2 regions of the Idiomarina abyssalis genome follow, and region 2 is predicted to be linked to the other one. Evidence: predicted binding sites of a transcription regulator. Region 2 holds the regulator's gene; the other holds the start of a gene.
What was found. Region 2 encodes ArgR, which controls arginine synthesis, uptake and breakdown. Its sites were predicted from a motif close to ANTGAATANNTATTCANT; they were not measured.

Region 1 (11,427 bases), 780 kb from region 2:
GCCGAGCGCTTTAATAATCTGTACGGCGATATTTTCACCATTCCAGAACCAATGATTCCAAAAGTGGGCGCGCGGGTCATGTCGCTGCAGGAGCCGACTAAGAAAATGTCAAAGTCGGACGACAATCCAAATAACTTTGTTGGCTTACTGGAAGAGCCGAAGAAAATTCTGAAGAAAATAAAGAAAGCCGTTACCGACTCCGATGAACAGGCACGCATTTACTTTAATCCTGAGGAGAAGCCTGGCGTTTCAAATTTACTCAGCATTATGTCCGCAGCTACCGGTAAATCAATTGACGAACTGGTTCCGGAATATGAAGACAAAATGTACGGACATTTAAAAGTCGATGTAGCGGAATCAGTGGTTGCTATGCTTGAGCCTATTCAGCAGCGATATCACGAAATGCGTAATGATCAGGCGTTCTTGCAGCAAGTTATGAAGCAAGGTGCTGATAAAGCACGTGAAGCCTCAGCAAAAACTTTGTCAGATGTTTATAAAGCGGTAGGTTTTGTACCTTACCCTGGGTAATTGTCATTATGGTGAGTGAGTCTCCGGAACAGCGCGAACAAGAATTGTTAACCAGCGTCGAGACCATGGCTAACATTGGTAGCTTTTGGTACGAACCGGCGACGGAACACCTATATTGGAGCCGCCAGTTAAGAGAGATTCACGGTATAACCGACAATGAGCCCATTAATTATGAAAAAGCGATGGCGTTTCATTTACCTGAGTACCGGGAAAACATAAAACAGCTTGTTGCACAGAGTCTGGAGTTCAATAGAAGCTGGTCGGCAGAGAGTTGTCTGGAAGACACCGCTGGTCATATCCACTGGGTGACCATTACCGGAGTGACTAAGCAGTTAGAAAGCGGTGAGACGGTTCTGTTTGGTGCGATTCAGGATGTAACTGAAAAAAAACACCGGCTGCAGCAATTGCAGGAACAGACAAGCGCGCTTCGCAGTACTCTGGATAATTTAATTGACGCCGTTATTACAATTGATAGCAAAGGTATCATTACTAACTTTAGTGCTCCGGCGGAGCGGATGTTTGGATACAGTGAAGCTGAAGTTAAAGGTAATAATGTCAGTATGCTCATGCCTGAGCCCTACGCCAGGGAGCATGATCGTTATATTGAAGCTTATCAGGAGACGGGTCGGGCGCGTATTATCGGCATTGGTCGAGAGGTTCAGGGCAAACGTAAAAATGGTGAAGTATTTCCCATCGATTTAGCCATAACCGAGGTAAGCCGTGCCGGAGAAGCTCAGTATATAGGTGTTATACGAGACATTACCGAGCAAAAAGAGAACGCGCGTAAGCTGGAGTATCTGGCCAACTTTGATGAGCAAACGGGTTTGCCGAATCGCCATCGCTTTCTCGATTTGGTAGAAAAACGCCTGGAGAGTAACCGGGCGATAGTCGTTGCTGCGGTTAATATGGACTATTTTAACCGAGTAAATACTATACATGGGCACGAAGAAGGTGATCGTGTTATTCAGTTAATCGCGCAAAGACTGAGAGAGACTATTGGAGACTCGGGCTGGATAGCAAGAGACCTTGGAGACAGGTTTTGGGTGGGAGTCATGCGTGACTCTACGCAGGCTGGCCTCGAGGTTATCAGGAAACTGCATGACGCTCTGCGTGAGCCCTTTAAAACGAAATTTCAGACACACTATTTAACGGCAAGTATTGGGGTCGGTTTAAGCGGCGGCGATGAGAATGCATCCGAGCTACTGTCTCTGGCTGATACAGCCACCTCTAATGCGCGTCATAACGGGCGTGACCAAATTGCGGTTTACGAAGCGGAAATATCCGAGTCCGTTGTTGCCGACGCGAAAACCGAGGTTGCCTTGCGAGCGGCACTGGGGAAAAGGCAATTTGAATGTTGGCTTCAGTCGAAAGTCGATACCCAGGGCGTTATTCGTGGCGCAGAAGCTTTGATGCGTTGGCGTAATGAGAACGGTGAGCTCGTTTCCCCCGCTCAGTTTATTCCGGTAGCAGAACGCTTACAGCTTATTATTCCAATGGCCAGAGAATTACTGCAGCAGGTAGCCTTTACACTGAACAAATTAAAAACACAGGGGCTGGATGACAATATCGCGGTTAATGTGAGCCCGGTTGAGTTTTTGCAAAGTGACTATGTGGAAACCGTACAGCAGATTTTTGCGGAGTATGATGCACCACTGAACCAGTTGACCATGGAAATTACTGAAAACCTGCTTTTAGCTGATGCCGAGAAAGTGCAGCAAACTATGGCCCGTCTTGCTGAGCTGGGCGTTGTGTTTTCAATTGATGACTTTGGTACCGGCTACTCTAATTTATTGAGGATTCAGCAGTTACCCATTACTGAATTAAAAATAGACAGAGAATTTGTTCAGCTCGCGGAAGTGAATGAAAAGCACATGGGCTTGCTAATGGCAATGTTAAACATGGCTCGTTCTTTGTCGGTTTCCTCGGTAGCTGAGGGGGTAGAAACCGCCGAGCAAGTTAAATTGCTTGGCGAAAATGGTGCTGATTTATTGCAAGGTTTTTACTTTGCAAGACCCGTGCATTATAAAACCTGGCTGGACGAGCGGTTGCCTCAGTAGCATGATCGTACTAATTGATAACTTCGACTCATTTACTCACAACCTGGCTCGCTATTTCCGTGAATTGGGGGAAGATGTTGTTGTTTTTCGTAACAATGAAATAACAGTTCCGGGCATTGAAGAACTCTCTCCGAAAGCTCTTGTGATATCTCCCGGACCTTGCACACCCAACGAGTCCGGCGTGTCTTTGGCCGCTATTCAACACTTTGGAAAGAAGCTTCCGATACTGGGCGTTTGCCTTGGGCACCAGGCATTAGCTCAGGTATTTGGTGCCAAAGTTGTTCGCGCCGAAAAAGTGATGCATGGAAAAACATCGGTTATTCGACACAACGGTAACGGACTGTTCCAACAGTTAGATAACCCTCTTGAAGTTACGCGCTACCATTCCTTGGTAGTTTGCCCCGCCAGTTTGCCAACAGATTTCTTAATTGATGCCGATACAGAGAGCGAGCGGGGAGTGATGGAGATTATGGCAATAAGGCATAAGGACTTACCTTTATTTGGCGTACAGTTCCACCCAGAGTCGGTAATGACAGCTCAGGGCCATAATTTGTTAGCGAATTTTTTACGTTATATACGATAATCAGTAAGTAGCATTTGTGGAATTTATTCAACATAATGCTGCCGCAGTTCAGTTAATATAGAGGTAATATGTTCCACTTTTTTGCGGGTACCACGGAAGGCGGCAGTAATGACCCGGCCCTGCGTTTAGAAAAACGTTTTATCAACTATTTGATAAGTTTTCCGTTTGCGCGCAAAGCTCGTTCAAAGGCTGACGGTACCGACGAGGAAGACAAAGAGCAGTTACGTAAACTGCTGGAAGTGGAGCGTCTGAACTATGAAGAACGTGACCGTAAGGCCCAGGCGCGCCAACGTTATGCTGACCGTATTTCTGACGAACTGCATGAAGAGATCTACCACCGCGCATTGAAAACGATAGATGACGGCGATTACATTCGCGAACGTTTGATACCGCTTCCTGAGAAACTGCCAGAGCTACTGGATACCTTAAGTCTGAAAGCCGCTTCTATGCGTCGCATTGAGTCAGTGGTGCAAGGTATGGACTGGTTTCACACAGGGTTGCTTCGAACGGTCAATCAACCTCCTTTTATCGATCGCAACAAGCAGGTAAAAATTGATAATTTACGTGTTGCCATGAGTTTTGTGGGCACCGAAAACCTGCGACTGTTAGCGCCCGCATACATCATGCAAAACTGGCTGCCTCCGGCTGCACAACCTTTCATGTTGTTCCGTCGTAAAATTTGGGAACACTCTTTGGGGACGGCTATTGCAGCGCATAACATTGCGGTAGAGCGTAAGCTGCGGGATCCGGTACTTGCTTATACTATTGGCATGTTCCATGAGCTTGGGAAGATAGCGTTAACCAAACTGTATCTTCGCTTATTCGACGACGTGCAACGTGAATTTGCGATGCAAAGCGTGAACGATAAATCACCTGAGCGGCATAATACGATTGTAAAACTGACTCCGGATGAGCGCTTTTTACGCGACTTAATGTTAGAGAAGGACAAAGACGTCAGTTACCTGGTGGCTGAAGGCTGGGGGTTGAAACGCGTTCCTGTCAGTAAACACCTGTTAGCTTTCACTCAAAGTCAGACCGCAGAGAATGAATCTGATTACGCGCAAGCTCTGGCGCAGGCAAACGCCTATTGTGAATTCAGAATGTTAAGAGAAGTGGACTTAGCCAGCCTGGAAGAAGGTAAACACCTGTTGAATAAGTACTCGATAACAGCAGACACCATTGCGCGCTTAAATAATGTGAGTTTAAAGCGACCGCCTATTGTTGTGCCGGAGTAAAGCGTTAACACTCAAACTCTGTGTCTATCAACAGATGGTCGAATACATTATTAATATGGGCTTCATCGTCGGTGAAGCGGACTCCAACACTGATCATCCCTCGTTCTTTGCGTTGGTTCATAATTTGGCCTGAAAGGCTCAGTGCTTCTTTATGCGCGCCAGAACCAATGCCCACCTTAATATTCATATGAGTAACATTACCGGCTTCATTGGGCGTGGCTTTAAAAACGATCCTGCATCCGGCGGAAGAGATATCGACAATGACGCCACTGGCGAGCTTTTTCTTAGTGCTTGCCTGGCTATTGTCCGCAGTGACATCAACCGGAATGTGGGTGCGTACTCGCTTTTGCGCTCTTAACGCCCTGTTCTCAACTTGCTCAGGGTATTCTAAGTACAACAACCTGAACGGGAAGTTAGTTACCGCTCTAATTTTCGTTTTAAACGCAATACACTCGCCAGTCTCTCCCTCTAAAACCAATCGGACAATAACCGGGTTACCCTCAAATAAAACATCTGAGTAGCTCCCTTCGGTACGGGGGTTGGGCTGTTTTAATAAAAGGTATTTGCCGGTGTCAAAACCGACCAGCTGGAGTTTTGTGCGTACTTTCGCTGCGGACGCAAACTCTACATCAATCATATCGCCTGGACGTAAGTAAGCCAGCTTTAGCTGTGGTTGAGACGGGGATTCCAGAGTTGGGGTCTGATTGTCCATAGTATTCTCTGTCGCCGAGCATTCATTCAATAAACTTCAGGCTAAGGTAAGTACTAATAAAAAGCAATGCAATTTTGCGTAGGTAAATGTTACAAGGTGTTTAACAAGTTATCTTGAGAAAAAATTATGACTAAAGATTCATTCTTTCTGCATGCATTAGCATAACTATTCGTATCTGATGCAAGAAAAGCGTAAAGCCCCGTTTTAAGCGATTTATAACGGAATTATCACAGACAAAGTGAACAAATTTTGGCATAATAGCGGGCTACTTTGAGAAATGAATTTGTTGACACCTTTGTTAACTCGCTAAGGCGATAAGGACGAGAGTAATGGCAGACAATATGACAGTAAACCGTGAAATGTTTAATGACGTAATGGTTCCCAACTATAACCCTGCATCAATGATCCCGGTAAAGGGCGAAGGCGCCCGGGTATGGGACCAGGACGGTCGTGAATACGTTGACTTTGCAGGCGGTATTGCTGTGAACTGTCTTGGTCATTGCCACCCGGCGATGGTGTCAGCTCTGCAGGAACAGAGCCAGAAGCTTTGGCATTTAAGTAATGTGTTTACGAACGAGCCGGCAATTCGTCTGGCGAAAAAGCTGACCGAGGCAACTTTTGCTGATCGTGTTTACTACGCTAACTCAGGCGCTGAAGCCAACGAAGCGGCATTAAAACTGGCGCGTCGCTGGGCGATTGAAAAGCACGGCGAACATAAACAAAAAATCATTGCTTTCACTAAAGGCTTCCACGGGCGTACTTTCTTTACGGTAACTGTTGGTGGTCAACCAGCATACTCTGATGGTTTTGGACCGAAACCTGGCGGTGTTGATCATGTTGATTACAACAATATTGATGCGCTAAAGGCGCTGATTTCTGATGACACTTGTGCTGTCATGATGGAACCGCTGCAAGGTGAAGGTGGCGTGGTTAGCCCTGACGTGGAGTTTGTGAAAGCGGTACGTGAACTTTGTGACCAGAACAACGCGTTGCTCATTTTTGATGAAGTGCAAACGGGTTTTGGCCGTACCGGTAGCCTTTATGCTTATGAGCAGTTGGGTGTTACACCGGACATTCTGACGTCAGCGAAAGCATTGGGCGGCGGTTTCCCTATTGGCGCTATGCTAACAACAACTGAAATTGCAGAGCATCTTAAACCAGGTACACATGGCAGTACTTACGGCGGAAACCCGCTGGCTTGTGCTGTGTCAGAAGCGGTGTTCGATATTGTTAATACCAAAGAAACTCTGGATGGCGTTAAGCAACGCGAGCAGTGGTTTAAAGAGCAGCTGGCGGCAATTAACGAAAAATATAACGTGTTTAGCGAAATTCGTGGCCAGGGTCTATTGCTTGGTGCGGCAATGAATAAAGAATACGAAGGACGCGCACGCGACTTCCTATTAGCGGGCCAGGAGCATGGCGTAATGGTTTTAATTGCCGGCGCTAATGTCGTGCGCTTTACCCCGTCACTTGTTATTTCTGAAGAAGACGTAAAAGAAGGCCTGCAGCGCTTTGAAAAAGCCGTTGCTCAGGTTGTCGGTCAATAACTGAGGCTGTTTTATGTTGCTAATCAGACCCATTAAGCCGTCAGATTACGAAGCGTTATATCAGTGCGCGATTGAGTCCGGTCATGGTTTTACTTCCTTACCGGTAGACCAGTCGCTGCTGGAGCGTCGTATCAATGCGGCGCAAAAAGCTTTTGCTAAAGACACCGTTGAAACACCCGGTGATGAAAGCTACCTGTTTGTTATGGAAGATACCGAAACTGGTACTATTGCAGGTGTTAGTGGTATCGAAGCTGCGGTGGGTTTGAATGAAGCCTTCTGGCATTACCGTTTGGGTAAAGTTGTGCATCATTCAGAGAAACTCAATATCTATAATGCGCTGGAAACTCTTACTCTGTGTAATGACTACACCGGTGTTTCCGAGCTATGCACGTTGTTTTTGCGAGAACCTTACCGACACAACATGAACGGACGTACATTGTCACGTTTCCGCATGTTGTTTTTGGCGCAATTTAAGCAACGCTTTAGTGACTGGGTAATAGCCGAAATGCGTGGCGTCTCAGATGAAAATGGAGACTCGCCATTTTGGAACTGGTTGGAAGAGAACTTTTTCTCAATGGACTTTCCAAAAGCCGACTACTTAAGCGGAATTGGCGATAAAGTCTTTATTTCTGAGCTGATGCCTCGCTTCCCTATTTATACCAACTTGTTGAGTAAAGAAGCGCAAGCGGTGGTCGGAAAGGTGCACGACAATACGCGCCCGGCTCTTAAACTGTTGGAATCGGAAGGTTTCCGTTTCAGAGGTTTTGTGGACATTTTTGACGCCGGACCAACGGTTGAAGCGGAAGTTTGTAATCTCAACAGTGTGCGTAACAGCCGTTTAGTGCCGGTAGCAGTGCGCGACTCGGTAGCAGAAGGTGAGGGTGTTCCTCATATTGTGTGTAATACGCAGTTGAAGAACTTCCGCGCGACAAAGCTTTCTTTGCCAGAAGGCGCAGAAGAACTCATATTGACGACAGAACAAGCACAGGCAATGCATTTAGAAAGCGGCGATGAAGCCCGCATTGTTGCACTCTAAGCAGGAGTATTTGTATGACGAACAGTATTCAATTTATCGATGGTTGTTGGGAAGCAGGCGAAGGTCAGTTGTTTAAATCAATTGATCCAGCCCGTAATGAAGCTATCTGGAGCGGTGAATCCGCCAGTGAAGCTCAGGTAGAAAAAGCGGTAATGGCTGCTCGCAAAGCCTTTCCTGACTGGGCGGGCCGCAGCGTCGAAGAGCGCTTAGCCATCTGCAAAAAGTTTTCAGCGCTACTTGAAGAAAATAAAGAGCACTTGGCGCAGGTCATGGCAAAAGAAACCGGCAAACCTGTGTGGGAAACCCGTACCGAAGTGGGCGCTATGATGGGCAAAGTCGCGATTTCTGAGCGTGCTTACCATGAGCGCACGGGTACCGTGGAAAACGAAATGCCGGGGGCTAAAGCTTTTATTCGTCATAAACCACACGGTGTGGTTGCCGTCTACGGTCCTTATAACTTTCCGGGACACTTGCCAAACGGGCACATTGTACCAGCACTGATTGCCGGTAACACGGTAGTGTTTAAGCCAAGTGAACTCACACCAATGGTTGCTCAGGAAACCATTAAGTTATGGGAAAAAGCAGGCATTCCAGCCGGCGTTTTAAACCTGGTTCAGGGCGAAGTTGAAACCGGTAAAGCATTATCGGCACACCCTCAAATTGATGGCTTGTACTTCACCGGCTCATCAAACACAGGGCACTTGTTGCACAAACAATTTGGCGGTCGTCCAGACAAAATTCTTGCGTTGGAAATGGGCGGTAATAACCCCTTGCTGGTTACTAACGTTGCTGACATTGATGCGGCGGTTCATAACATCGTGCAGTCGGCTTTTATTACTTCAGGTCAGCGTTGCACATGTGCACGCCGCTTGTTCATTGAAGACTCAGAACAGGGTCGGGCAGTGCTTGAGCGTTTAATTGAAGTGACTGAAAACATTTTGGTCGATGACTACGAAGCAGACCCTCAGCCGTTTATGGGCGCAATGATTTCTGCTAAAGCTGCGGGCGAAATGGTCGATGCACAAAATGAGTTGCTGCATAAAGGCGCTAAGTCATTAGTGCGCATGAAGCTGGCTGACTCAAAGAAAGGTTTTGTAACCCCGGGCATCGTCGATGTTACCGGCGTTGAAAACCTGCCGGATGAAGAGCATTTTGGTCCGTTACTAAAAGTGTATCGCTTTAAAGATATTGATGAAGCCATCAAAGAAGCGAACAACACACGTTACGGCCTATCTGCCGGTGTGCTTTGTGACGATGAACAAACGTATCGTTACTTTTTTAAACATATTCGCGCAGGTATTGTGAATTGGAATAAGCCGATTACTGGTGCCAGCAGTGCAGCACCTTTCGGCGGCATTGGAGCAAGTGGTAACCATCGTGCCAGTGCTTACTATGCGGCCGACTACTGTGCGTATCCGGTTGCGTCAGTGGAAGCTGACAGCATGAGTTTACCTGAGAATTTAGCGCCAGGGCTTAAATTTTAATCACAATCTGTGCTAGTTTATCGGCTGGGCAACGTGAATGGTTGCCTGGCCGCGTGACAAAGAGAAGCAGATGATAGTTGAAACAGACGGATATATTGAGCTCATCCAGTACCTGACAGGTCAGTTACCGGTCTTTACTGAGCAGGGTAATAGCGCAAAAACAGCCGATTACACCTTACGTGACTTAATGGAAGAGCGCTTATCAGAAAGCATGATGGCGGTTTTTGAGCAAAATGAGCTTGATCAGGAAGTGCGTCTGGATATTGTCCGTGAAACCGACGCTATTGTTTACGATTTAGAGGAAGTGTTATCTAAAGTTCTGGATACACACCCAACCCCTCAGCAGGAAGCTTTCATTAATGAGTTTGTCGGCCTGGTGAAAAACCTTTTTGATGAACGCCTGCAAAGTTACCGGCTATAGTTTTTAAGCACTCCAGTAAGGATTCTCCTAATGTCAGCAAATAATATGAGCGCGAAGGTTGCCTGGGTTGATGATATGACCTTTGTGGCTACATCAGGTAGTGGCCATCAGGTGGTCATGGACGGTGACAGCCCGGGGAATGCGCCAAGCCCAATGGAAATGGTGCTGATGTCCGCAGGAAGTTGCGCATCGGTTGATGTTGTCAGCATCCTTAAAAAAGCCAAACAAAACCTACATCGCTGTTACTGCGAGTTATCCGGTAAGCGGGCGGAGTCAGTTCCTAAAGTCTTTACCGAAATTCATTTGGAATTTGTTGTGGTGGGTGAAGACATTAACGAAAAGCATGTTGAGCGTGCAGTAAAACTTTCAGCCGACAAGTACTGTTCTGTTGCTAAAATGCTGGAAGCTTCCGTTAAAATGACACACAGCTATCGCATTGAATCTCCTCAAAAAGACGACTGACCTTTGAATTACCGACACATTTTTCACGCGGGCAACTTTGCGGATGTTTTTAAACATTTGCTGCAGGCCCGTGCACTTGAGTACTTTCAGCAGAAGAACAAGCCATATTTTGTACTGGATACCCATGGTGGTATTGGCTATTACGATTTACAAGGTGACGAAGCTGTTAGAACGGCAGAAGCCGAACAAGGTATTGTGCGCTTTGCTGAGCAAGCGGCAGATGAGCCCTTAGCAAAACAGTATTTACGAATTGTCAGTGGTCTTAATCCAGGCAGTGAGAGTTTGCGTTATTACCCGGGCTCGCCCGTGTTAACCTCAGAGTTTCTGCGCGAGGGTGACCGGCTGGTTGTTTGTGAATTGCACAAAGAAGATGCAGAAACGCTTAAACAGACGCCTTTAGGAAGACATCAACAGGTGCAGGTACTGGCGCCGGTGAATGGGTACGAAGCGGTTCGTTCACAATTGCCCCCAATTGAAAAGCGGGGCCTGGTTCTGATTGATCCCCCGTTTGAAAATACAAGCGAATTCGATGACGTGGTTGATGCTCTTAAACAGGGTTTGAAGCGCTGGAAAAGCGGCAGTTTCGCGGTTTGGTACCCAATAAAAGACGAGTTGAAAACAGCGGCTTTTCATCGTGATGTTGCGGCTCTTCCGGGTATTCCTAAAACCATGATAATGGAGCTCAACATACGAACAAACGATGAACGTAAAGGTCTCCATGGCTGTGGCTTTCTTTGGGTGAATCCGCCTTATGGTGTCGTTCAGGACAGTGAGCAATTACTGCCTTTGTTATGCAAAACATTAGCGCAGGACAAAGGTGCGAATTTTCACAGCCGCTGGCTGGTTGGTGAGTAGTTACTTACTTGATATCCAGTCAACTTGACGCCGTACCTGGTTTTTCCTTTCCATAATTTGTTCAATAAGCGGCGTTAAAATCAATTCCATAGCTAACGCCATTTTGCCGCCGGGCACAACCAGGGTGTTGGTCCTCGACATAAACGAGCCATCAATCATTTGCAGATAATACGGGAAGTCGACGTTTTTAATACCACGAAAACGTATGACAACAAAGCTCTCATCCAGCGATGGTATGTCTTTTGCGCTAAACGGGTTTGAGGTATCGACAGTGGGAACCCGCTGAAAGTTAATATGAGTTCTCGAGAATTGCGGCACAATATGGTGAATGTAATCTTCCATACCACGCACGATACTGGTCGTTACCGCTTCACGTGAGTGACCGCGCTCAGATGTGTCACGAATCAGTTTCTGGATCCATTCCAGGTTAACGATGGGTACCATACCTATCAGCAGGTCGACATACTGCGCAACGTCGTAACCATTACCACAGACACCGCCATGTAA
Region 2 (11,427 bases):
GCAGTTAGTTGAGCATTGCCCGGTAACAAAGGCGGTGTCGCTTGGCGGCAAAGGCGTGTATTTGCAAACCGCTAAAGGCGCTGTACGCGCACGTAAGCTATTAGTTTGTTCTAACGGCTATACCTCAGGGCAATTACTTCCGGAGCTTGCCAGTCGCTCGCTACCGGTACTGTCGAGCATTATTACCACCCCACCTCTGAGTAAAGAACAAGTTGAAAGCATTAAGCTGTCACCCCAGTACGCCATAATGGATACTCGCATACTGAAGTACTACTTCCGCTTACTGCCGGATAACCGCTTATTGTTTGGCGGCCGCGGTGCCATACAGGGGAAAAATGCCGCCGATGCTGTTTATGCCAAACGTCTGCTAACGGCTCTGCACCAGACCTTTCCGCAACTGCGGGATATCAACAAATGGGAACACTTCTGGAGTGGCTGGGTTAGTGTATCACTGGACGATTACCCGCGAATAGGCAAAGTAAAAGACAATACCTACGCCAGCATGGGTTACTGCGGCGCCGGTGTTAGCTTTACCGCCTTAGCAGGCCAGCGACTGGCAGAAGCCGCCATGGAACAACCCCTGCCCGAGCTACCGTACTACCAGTCACAACTAAAGCCCTTCCCACTGCCGCGCTTCCGCCGCCTGGGCCAATGGCTCTACTACCACTACGGCCGCCTACTCGACTGAGACGGGACAGGCTATTCACTTGTTTCGCTTGAGCATTGAAGGCTTCTGTGGCGGAGACGCGACGAGCTCATCCATGAGGGCTTGACGAAGGCCATCCATGGCCTTCGACACTCCGCCACAGAAGCCTTCAACACTCGTAGCGCTCACAAGTGAACAACCTGCCCCTTTAGACTCTCTCATAAAGGCTTAAGTCGCTTCTTATCTGAAGCGGAAGATAGCGAGCGCGCCCAACGGTTACACAGGGCTATTGTGGAGGTGTGCAGCGCCATGGATGGCGCTGCCCAAGCCCTACAGGGATGTATTTACGGGCGTCCTCCACAATAGCCCTTGTAACCTCAGCGCTCGCTATTCTCCTCAGCTACAGGCCGAAGACGATTTTTTCGCTTTTGAGCATTCGGGCTATGTATTTCATGAGCAGCAGTGCGGCTGCCAGGGTGGCAATTGCGCTGATGACCGTTCCCATGACATTTACGTTTTCGCCGCGTATCAGTGACAGAAATGCCTGATGCTGACCGGTTAGCGGAAGGTAATAGAGGATAGGATTTTTAAGGCGTGCGAATTCCACACCAAAAGAAGCTGCCATTGGAATGATCAGCAAGAAGCTGATGTAGGTTTGTGCTTCTTTGAAGTTCTTCGCCCGGAAGGACACGAACAACTGCAACGCGGTAGCAAAGAGAGCTAACGGCACCAGCAGTATGAACATTAACGCCATCATACCGACACTGAAATTCACATTCATGCCAATTTCATGCAGTGGCACGTAGGCAAAAATAATGGGAATAAGTACCAGTGACAGTATTGCCCCGAACAATGAGAAGGTTGTTGCAGTCAGTGCTTTACCGGTCACTATATCCCAGGTACTTAGTGGCTGACTCAGCAGAAACTCCAGTGAGTTACGCTCGCGTTCACCTGCACTAATGTCTATGGCGACGTTCATGCCGGACCAGAACACGGACAGAATAATAAAGACCAGCACACTGCCCATGATCAGAGCCGCCTTTGAGCCACGGGTTGCCAGGTCCTGTTTCTGCAGTTGTACCGGCTGAATCACGCGTGGGTCGACGCCGCGCAGTGTTAAACGGTATGCGGCTATTTGGCTTGAATAAGCCTGCACTGCCTGCTCTACTCGCTTAATATCGGTTTGCTGTTTTTGTGCGGACCAGTCTGCCCGTAAAGTCACTTCTACTGGTTCTGCTTTACGAACGCTTTCCTGCCAGTTTTCAGGCAAAGTAAGGACTATAGGCGTTTCGGTTTTTGCCCATTCACCCTGCTTCTGGACGACGCCTCGTTCATTAAGAAAATCAACCAGTTGTGGTGCGTTTTCTTCACCTTCAATAGTAATTTCAATGTCGGCTTTATCGGTCAGTTGCGTAATCAGAAAAAAGAATGCCACGGCCATTAACAGTGGTCCGAAAAAAGCATAAGACATAGCTGCCAGAACGGAACGCTTGTCTCGAATTGCATCACGAAATTCTTTTTTCCATACAGAGGTTAATGCACTCATCAGGCTGCTATCCCCTCGTCAGTACCAATTATCTTCACGAAGGCATCTTCCAGTTGTGGCTCGCCTGTCATGTCGCACAGCTCTTGTGGGGTTCCTTCTGCGGCAACTTTGCCGTTTGCCATAACCACCACGCGGTCACAAAGTGCTGCAACTTCCTGCATTACGTGGCTGGAAAACAGAATGCAGGTACCCTGCGCACGCTGCTCGCGCAGCACGTCTCGTAAAATACGGGTACTCATTACGTCCAGTCCGCGGCTGGGCTCATCAAGAATCAAGTGCTTAGGGCTATGCACCAGTGCCTGTGCCAACGCTACTTTCATTCTCTGGCCTTGCGAAAAACCGGCTGTACGTCTGTCGGCCAACTCTTTGATGTCGAGCTTTTCTATCACTTGTTCGACAGCTTGCTTTTGCTTGCTACCGGTAAGACCGTGAAGTCCGGCGAAGTAAGCCACTTGCTCACGTACCGTCAAACGCTCGTAAAGACCGAATTTGTCGGGAAATATGCCCAGATTACGGCGGGCATCAATGGGGTTCTGATTCGCATCGACACCTTCAATTTCAGCTTTACCGGTATCGGCCTGCAGTAATCCGTAAATAATACGCAAACAAGTGGTTTTACCGGCGCCATTAGGGCCAAGGAGCCCGGTAATTTCACCGTCTTTTGCCTGAAACGAGAGCGAATCCAGCGCTTGCACATTTTTAAATGTTTTTGTTAGTGCATCTACGTTTATCATCCCTTATAGCCCCGCTGCATTTTGGTTCAGTACGAAAGGCTTAAGACTCTGCTTAGTTAAGCAACTGCCATCTATATTTTCGATTGAGCCCTGCTCAATAAAATCCGCAACAAGTTGATTCGCACATGTATGGCTGGCAATGGTATGGCCTGCGTTTGGCGCAACTAAGTGCTTACTGTTGGGCAAAGTCCGGTGTGCAATCTCTCCCCATTCAGGCGGTGTTACCGGATCTAACTCACCGGATAATAACAATACCGGTTTGTCGCTAACGACAGGATCAGACCAGTAACCAGGTACACTCGATGAGCGCCAACCCGCACACATATCAACAAAGGCGTCGCCGGTGCGACTGCCAATAAATTGATTGTCGCCGTCTTGCTCAAGCAGCTCTGGTGTGGCTCGTGGTAGGTCTTCAGAACAGACGACCGACAACATCAACCCCAAATAGATACTGCTTTGAGACATGGTGCCGCCCATGAGTCCAAGAATGGCATGGTAGTCTCCTGCCGCGGCAGAATGGATAGCATAAGGTAAAAGCTGACGAGTATTCGGGTGGTATAAAGCCACTCGCATAATGGAACTGAAACGTCCTGGTGTTAGTTTAATTTCGAGAGGCTCGAAGGACAAAGGATCACGTGTTTCCAATAAGATATTCTGAGCTTCAAGTTCAGCCATCACCTCATAATATTCTTGTTCAAGCTTTGGAAATTTCTCACGGCACGCAGTTTGTTCTGTGCAGTCTTCTAACATGGCATTAAATGCGTCAGCACCATGTTGACCAAAAGGACCAATAACAACCTGAGGTGGTGCAATTGCATCTAAAGTAGCGGTACGAACTGAGCCTGGAGCTTCACGCAAATAAGTAAGCCCTACCCGGGTGCCGTATGATCCGCCATACAAATTCAGTTGCTCAATTCCTAAATGTTCACGTACCCGTTCGAAGTCTTTTACCGCATTAACGGTGTGATATTGCGTTGTATCAGTATTAGGGTATTGCTTCAGGCATTCACGGCTCAACTCTGCAAGGTCTTGCTCATCGTCAGCGCGAATGAGTTCATCTGGCCGCTCGATATCGCATTTCAACGGATGACTTTTCCCTGTGCCGCGTTGATCGATTAAGAGAATATCCCGCTTCTGGCGCACTCCCTCAAACATTCGCGCTATCATTGGCGCAAGCTCTGTCGCCGCCTGCCCGGGCCCGCCTGCGAGAATAAGCATTGGATCAGCCTTGGCGCCTTCCTGAACTGCCGGCAGTACAGCGTAATAAATGCCGATATGCTTGCCTTCAGGCTGGTCATAATTTTCCGGAACTGACACCGTTCCACAATGCAATTGTTCCTGCACGCCGGGAAGATAACAGCTTGCAGCTTCGGTTGTTTTTGTCTGTGCCAAACTGCTCAGCGGAGCTAACCCCAATAACAGTACCGGCAAAGCTAGTGCCATCCATTGTTTCATAACGATTCCGTTTGTTTGCGTAACGGATCTATTGTCGTAGAGAACGGGGAAGAATTACAAGGTAAGTTACTGATTGAATTGTTAGAAGATGTAAAAAAGCCCGCAAACAGCGTTTGCGGGCTCTTGAAATACGCAATAAGTCTTTTAATTAAAAGCCAGCGCGTTCTTTAATTGCCTGAGCGATGGCAGTGTCGCCATGACCGTTAGACTGAGCCCACTCGTAGTCGCCTGAGCTTTGCAGTTCATCTACTGACAGACGACCAACGATGAAGCTACCAATTTCTTGTGAGCCGTTCGCCATTGCGAATTGCAGTAAGCTTTGTCCATTACACTGGATGCCGCTGTAGATATCACGTACACGGACACGAGAGTCACGCAGTTTCTTACGCATACGCATGGTGTCGTCACCTTGTACGTATGTGCACAAGCTCAAAGCTAATTCATTTGCTTCTGCGCTTTTTGAGAATGTTGCGCCTGTCGCTGCAACAGCAGCCATCAAGGTGCCTAATACAATCGCTTTCATGTAAAACCCCATCACAAGATTGTTCAAAAATTCATCAGGGATGATACTACGAACTCAAGCCTGCTGCAATGGCCTAAAATTGTTGTAAGTTACTGAATTTATAACTTCTTATTAACGTTTCCTGTCGAAAATAAGGGTACTGAAGTTATGTGAATTACGCTCGTCGGCGGCAAAGTTTTGCCGCTCTACCTCTTGCCAATCAGCGACTTGGAGATAGTCGGGAAAATAGGTATCGCCCTCAACATTTAGATCTATTTTAGTAACATATAGGCGGTCTGCGAGCGGTAAAAATTTTTCATAAATTTTTCCTCCACCAATGACCATAAGTTCATCAACCGGCCCTGCAGCCGCAATAGCTTGTTGCACACCAGATACCCAGATGACCTGACTGTCCTGATTTTCCGAACGATCCGTTCGACGGCTTAGAACGATATTTTTGCGCCCGGGTAAAGGTCGGCCAATTGATTCAAAGGTTCGTCGACCCATAACAATTGGCTTACCCAAAGTAATTTTTTTGAAATACTGCAACTCATCCGGAAGATGCCATGGCATTTTATTGTCTTTGCCGATAACCCGGTTATCTGCCATTGCAACCACAAGTGAGATTTTCATTCGGCGATACCCTTAATACGTAGCCTGACGTTTACGCCAGGAAACAATATCCCACCTGACATAAATGTCAGGCTACTTCTGATAAATAACTTCGACGTCGTGATCGTCATCATCGTCGTCGTCTTCGTCATCCTGCTCTTCTTCCAGCACTTCTTCGTGGTAGGTATCCCACATAAACTCAACTGGATCGGCTTCTTCCTGTTGTTCCGTGCTAGGTGCAGGTAAGGTCTCAAGGTACGAGATAACCTCACGACAAAGAGCATCACTGCCGCGTCCTTCTAACGCCGCAATTTGGAATACCGGGCCGTCCCAGTCCAGCGCTTTAACCAGCTCATCAACTTTTTCCTGAACTTCTTCGTCCAGCAGTAAGTCGACTTTATTGATGACCAGCCAGCGCGGTTTTTCTGCCAGTTTAGGACTGTATTTTTCCAGTTCATTGATGATGATACGTGCCTGCTCTGCAGGGTCGGTCTCATCAAAAGGTGCTAAGTCCACCAAATGCAGCAGTAAACGACAACGCTCCAGGTGTTTCAGGAAGCGAATACCCAGGCCAGCGCCTTCAGCGGCACCTTCGATAAGACCCGGGATATCGGCAATAACGAAACTTTGATGTGGTGCCGGACGCACAACCCCCAAATTAGGTATTAACGTGGTAAAGGGGTAGTCCGCTACTTTAGGACGCGCCGCTGAAACCGAACGAATAAAGGTCGATTTACCGGCGTTTGGCATACCCAGTAAGCCCACGTCGGCCAGCAACATGAGTTCAAGCTTTAATGAGCGTACTTCACCCGGAGTACCATCGGTTTTCTGCCGAGGAGCACGGTTCACACTGCTTTTAAAACGTGTATTACCTAAACCATGGAAGCCGCCTTTGGCGACCATTAACCGCTGACCATGTTGCGTCAAATCGCCAAGAACTTCGCCGGTGTCGACGTCGGTAGCGCGAGTACCCGGAGGAACCGGCAGCACAATATCGCTACCGCGTTTACCCGTACAGTTTTTACCCATACCATTTTGCCCACGCTCCGCTTTATGGAAGCGCTCAAAACGATAGTCGATAAGGGTATTCAGGTTTTCATCGGCTTGCAGGTAGACATCGCCACCATCGCCGCCGTCACCACCGTCGGGACCACCTTTGGGAATGTACTTCTCGCGACGGAAACTGATACAACCATTACCGCCGTCACCCGCATCTACGCGGACTTCTACTTCATCAACGAATTTCATCGCAATTTGCTACTTATCACTTAGAGAATACTGTGCAAAATTCTAGCACATATGAAAAAGCCCCGCCGTAAGGCAGGGCTTTCAGAACCGAAACTTTTCAGTTTATGTTCACGTTATTAGTCAGTAATAACGCTCACAAATTTACGGTTTTTGCTGCCCTTCACTTCAAAAGACACTTTGCCTTCTGAGGTTGCAAACAATGTATGGTCTTTACCAATACCTACGTTCGCTCCCGCGTGGAACTTAGTACCACGTTGACGAACCAGGATGTTGCCTGCTAATACAGACTCACCACCGAAGCGCTTAACACCGAGACGTTTACTCTCTGAGTCGCGACCGTTTTTAGTAGAACCACCAGCCTTTTTATGTGCCATGTCGTTACTCCTTAATTAGCTGTTGATACCAGTGATTTTCACTTCCGTGAACCACTGACGATGGCCTTGTTGACGACGAGAGTGCTTACGACGACGGAACTTAACGATTTTAATTTTATCGCCACGACCGTGATCAATCACTTCCGCTTTCACTTTACCACCGGATACGAACGGAGCACCGATGTTTACATCGTTGCCGTCAGAAACCATCAAAACCTGGTCGAATTCAACTACATCACCGGTAGCTGCTTCCAGTTTTTCCAGGCGGACGATTTGGCCTTCAGACACACGGTGCTGCTTACCGCCACTTTGGAATACTGCGTACATATTATTCTCCACAACCCTATTGGGCATCCAAATTCAAATCAGGGCGCGAATTGTACGTAATCCCGCCAGCGATCGCAACCCTTTATTTGAACTTAAAGGCTACGCCATCTGCCGCGCTTTGAGTTTCCGCGCCGCCTTAAATAGTGTACCATCCCTTTTCCGTTAAATTTTGTAAATAAACAGATATCTATGATGGATATGCAGTCCATTAACGCATTAGCCAAAGACGATATGCTTGGCGTAAATGCTTTAATAGGTGAACAACTTCAATCGGATGTTGCCTTAATTAACCAGTTAGGCCTCTATATTGTCAACAGTGGTGGTAAACGCTTACGCCCACTGCTTGCCATATTAGCTTGCCGAGCCCTGGGTTATGAAGGTAACGACCACCGCAAACTAGCGACAATTATCGAGTTTATTCATACCGCGACCCTGCTGCACGACGATGTCGTCGACGAGTCGGAGCTTCGCCGTGGACGTAAAACCGCTAATGCGGTGTTCGGTAATGAAGCCAGCGTGCTGGTGGGTGACTTCCTTTATACCCGCGCTTTTCAGCTAATGGTCGATTTAGACTCACTGCGGATTCTGCGGATTTTAGCGGATGCCACCAACGTTATTTCTGAAGGTGAAGTACTGCAGTTAATGAACTGTAACGACCCCGATACCTCAGAAGCCAGCTACTTCAATGTCATTTACGGAAAAACCGCCAAGCTGTTTGAAGCCGCAACTGAGCTGGCCGGCGTATTAACCGCACAGGACGAAAAAGTAACGCAGCAACTGGCCGATTACGGTCGTTACCTGGGTACCGCGTTTCAGTTGGTGGACGATTTACTGGATTACACCGCCGACAGCGAATCTATGGGCAAAAATGCCGGTGATGACTTAGCAGAAGGTAAGCCCACACTGCCGTTGTTATACGCCATGTGGCACGGCAACGAAACCGAGCAAAAGCTGATTCGCGAAGCCATTGAACAAGGCGACGGACGTGAGCACTTACAAACCGTGCTTACGGCTATGGAACGAACGGGAGCTTTGCAATACACCCGCGATAAAGCTTTAGAAGCCGCCGAACAAGCGCGCCAGTCATTAAGCGATCTCCCGGACTCCGACTACAAACAAGCCCTTCTCACCCTAACCCACCTGGCAGTGGACCGGGTGGCGTAAGAAATGTCTTGGGGGGGCAGGCTGTTGGCTTGCTTCGCTTGAGCATTGAAGGTTTCTATGGCGGAGACGCTACGAGCTCATCCATGAGGGCTTGACGAAGGCCATCCATGGCCTTCGACACTCCGCCATAGAAACCTTCAACACTCGTAACGCTCACAATCCAACAGCCTGCCCCTTTTAACCATCTTCTAGCCTGATAATTAAAAAGCTAACACTGTGTATCAATTGGAACATTTGAGCGTACATCTAGCTGGAAAAATATTGGGGAAGATCAGTATTGGCGAAAAGTCATTGCGGGTTATCTGGAGGTAGCCTGATATTCACATCAGGTGGAAAGTCCAAACATAGCTCCTGACTACATACCTTTCAGCAAGTAGCATGCAGATATTGGGGTTGGTCAGTATTGGCGATACGCCATTGCGGGTTATCTGGAGAAAGTGTGCAGCGCCAAGGATGGCGCTGCCCAAGCCTTACAGGGACGTACTTGCAGGCGTCTTTCGAAAGATAACCTGCAATGGCCAGCCAATGCTGGCCTGCCCCAATATTTTCAAGAGCGGATTACTGAAAGCTTAGCTGGCGAAGTCGATGCCTTTTTGGATGTCGCCTTTCAGGCCGTCGAGCATTTCGTCCATGCATTTTTGTTCAAAGGCACTAAGTTTGCCGTAAGACAGAATTTCTTCGGCGCCATTTTTGCCTAAGCGTACTGGCTGTGCGAAGAACTTAGCGTTGTCGCCTGGGCCTTCTACGTAAGTGCACTCAATAGTGTCCTGACCTTGCAGGCCTTTCAGCAATGACAATGCAAAGCGTGCTGCTGCCTGACCCATAGAAAGGGTTGCTGAACCGCCGCCGGCTTTTGCTTCAACGACTTCAGTACCTGCGTTCTGGATACGGTGAGTTAAGTCTTTGATTTCTTGCTCAGTAAACTCAACGCCTTCAACTTGTGACAGCAATGGCAGAATGGTTGTGCCGCTGTGGCCACCAATAACTGGCACGTTTACGTTTTCAGGGTTCAGACCACGTAGCTCGCCAACGAATGCTTCTGAACGGATAACGTCCAGAGTAGTAACACCGAACAGTTTACGCTTGTCGTAGCAGCCTGCTTTTTTCAGGACTTCGGCAGCAATTGGTACTGTGGTGTTTACCGGGTTGGTGATGATTCCAACACAAGCGTCAGGGCAGTTGTCTGCAACGCCTTGTACTAAGTTTTTAACGATGCCGGCGTTCATGTTGAACAGGTCAGAGCGATCCATACCTGGCTTACGAGGTACGCCGGCAGGAATTAATACGATGTCGCTGCCAACTAATGCTGACGCAAGATCATCTTTACCGAAGCCTGTTACTTTCACGTCGGTAGGGATATGACTTAAGTCAACCGCTACACCTGGAACTACTGGCGCAACGTCATACAGCGATAATTCTGAACCTGCTGGTAACTGGGTTTTCAGAAGTAATGACAATGCCTGGCCGATACCACCGGCCGCACCTAATACGGCTACTTTCATCTCAGACTCCGTTTTTGTTAGTCAATTTTAACTGCATAAAAATGCAGAATTTGGCGCAAAACTGTACTCCAATATCACTAAAAATACAACTTTGCGCGGTACACATTCAGCACTCGAATAGCGCATCTATATGCAGTACACTGGGGATTATTATAGCATGTAACCAGTATAGGAATTGAACTCTCTCATGGTGCAAGACACGTTACTCGAAGCTTTTAAAACCCTTCTTCGCGAAGAGCGTTATGGCTCACAGGGAGAAATTGTTAATGCCTTGAAAGACGAGGGCTTTGATAACATTAGCCAGTCTAAAGTCTCGCGCATGTTGAGTAAGCAAGGCGCGGTTCGTACCCGCAATGCAAAGCAGGAAATGGTGTACTGCTTACCGCCCGACTTAGCGGTGCCTTCCACTAAGGCACCATTAAGCCAGCTTGTACTGGATATTCAGCACAATGATGTCATGGTGATTATTCGCACCAGCCCGGGGGCGGCTCAGTTGATTGCCCGCTTGCTTGATTCGGTGGGTAAAAAAGAAGGTGTGCTTGGTACGATAGCCGGCGACGACACTATTTTTATCGCACCACTTAAGGTTGCTGATATCGACTTTACTCTGAAAAAGGTTCGGGAGTTATTTGCCAGTCAGGCGGTATTACCTTCTTCCTGATCCGCTACTTCTTTGTTGTCTTCCATAAAACGCATTGAAGGAACAAAAAAGCCGCAGTTGGATACCGCTTGCGAATAATCCAGTAAGGGGTCGTAGGCCCCTTGTTCGTCGGCGTAATATCGATTTTTAAGCCACTGCACCACCATTTTCGGTGTGTGACTAAAATACATAGCGAGCAGCCCCTGTTCGCGCAGGTCACCCCAGGGCATATTCTGCCGCAGTAAAGGAATGGGTTGTTCATTGCCGTCCACTAGACGACTTTTGGCTGCATGTGTAACACCTTCAATTTTAGCTTCGGATAAACGTTCGCCTGAGACTTTTTCACGCCCCATGAGTTGCTCTTGTTTTTCCGGGCCCAGGTAGTCCCAGCGGCGTAAGTCGTGACGAAACTTTTGTACGAACAAATAACTGCCATCCACAAAGTCGGCATCGTCTTTTTCTTCTACTAATGCCACCTTACGTTTGCTCATGCCTCTGGGGTTGTCAGGCGCATCGATAAAACCGGTCAAGTCGCGGCCGTCGAGATAACGGAAGGAACGAATTTGCTCGACCACTTCAATGTCATAACCAAACCATTCAATTAATGTGCGCCCGGCAAGGTAGTTAGCGTCGAAGCGGTCACAACGAATTTGAATGATGAGATCATAAGGGTGCCT

Region 1: a site for ArgR is predicted at 5,241-5,258, ahead of K5X84_RS11015 (aspartate aminotransferase family protein). Genes of this name have one in related genera too.

The regions. Positions count from the first base shown of each region.
Region 1 covers NZ_CP081832.1:2,282,221-2,293,647, reverse strand. The annotation lists gene trpS (tryptophan--tRNA ligase) at 1-528, shown strand, start outside; gene K5X84_RS11035 (putative bifunctional diguanylate cyclase/phosphodiesterase) at 537-2,585, shown strand; gene K5X84_RS11030 (anthranilate synthase component II) at 2,587-3,168, shown strand; gene K5X84_RS11025 (HDOD domain-containing protein) at 3,237-4,403, shown strand; gene K5X84_RS11020 (flagellar brake domain-containing protein) at 4,408-5,115, opposite strand; gene K5X84_RS11015 (aspartate aminotransferase family protein) at 5,457-6,662, shown strand; gene astA (arginine N-succinyltransferase) at 6,676-7,698, shown strand; gene astD (succinylglutamate-semialdehyde dehydrogenase) at 7,713-9,182, shown strand; gene K5X84_RS11000 (DUF3802 family protein) at 9,253-9,603, shown strand; gene K5X84_RS10995 (OsmC family protein) at 9,634-10,065, shown strand; gene K5X84_RS10990 (23S rRNA (adenine(2030)-N(6))-methyltransferase RlmJ) at 10,069-10,920, shown strand; gene K5X84_RS10985 (phosphoribulokinase) at 10,921-11,427, opposite strand, start outside.
Region 2 covers NZ_CP081832.1:450,440-461,866, reverse strand. The annotation lists gene K5X84_RS02275 (NAD(P)/FAD-dependent oxidoreductase) at 1-688, shown strand, start outside; gene K5X84_RS02270 (ABC transporter permease) at 1,047-2,192, opposite strand; gene K5X84_RS02265 (ATP-binding cassette domain-containing protein) at 2,192-2,926, opposite strand; gene K5X84_RS02260 (alpha/beta hydrolase) at 2,930-4,381, opposite strand; gene K5X84_RS02255 (DUF3718 domain-containing protein) at 4,530-4,904, opposite strand; gene folA (type 3 dihydrofolate reductase) at 5,016-5,516, opposite strand; gene cgtA (Obg family GTPase CgtA) at 5,589-6,743, opposite strand; gene rpmA (50S ribosomal protein L27) at 6,860-7,117, opposite strand; gene rplU (50S ribosomal protein L21) at 7,133-7,444, opposite strand; gene ispB (octaprenyl diphosphate synthase) at 7,637-8,608, shown strand; gene mdh (malate dehydrogenase) at 9,178-10,110, opposite strand; gene argR (transcriptional regulator ArgR) at 10,298-10,771, shown strand; gene K5X84_RS02215 (Dyp-type peroxidase) at 10,747-11,427, opposite strand, start outside.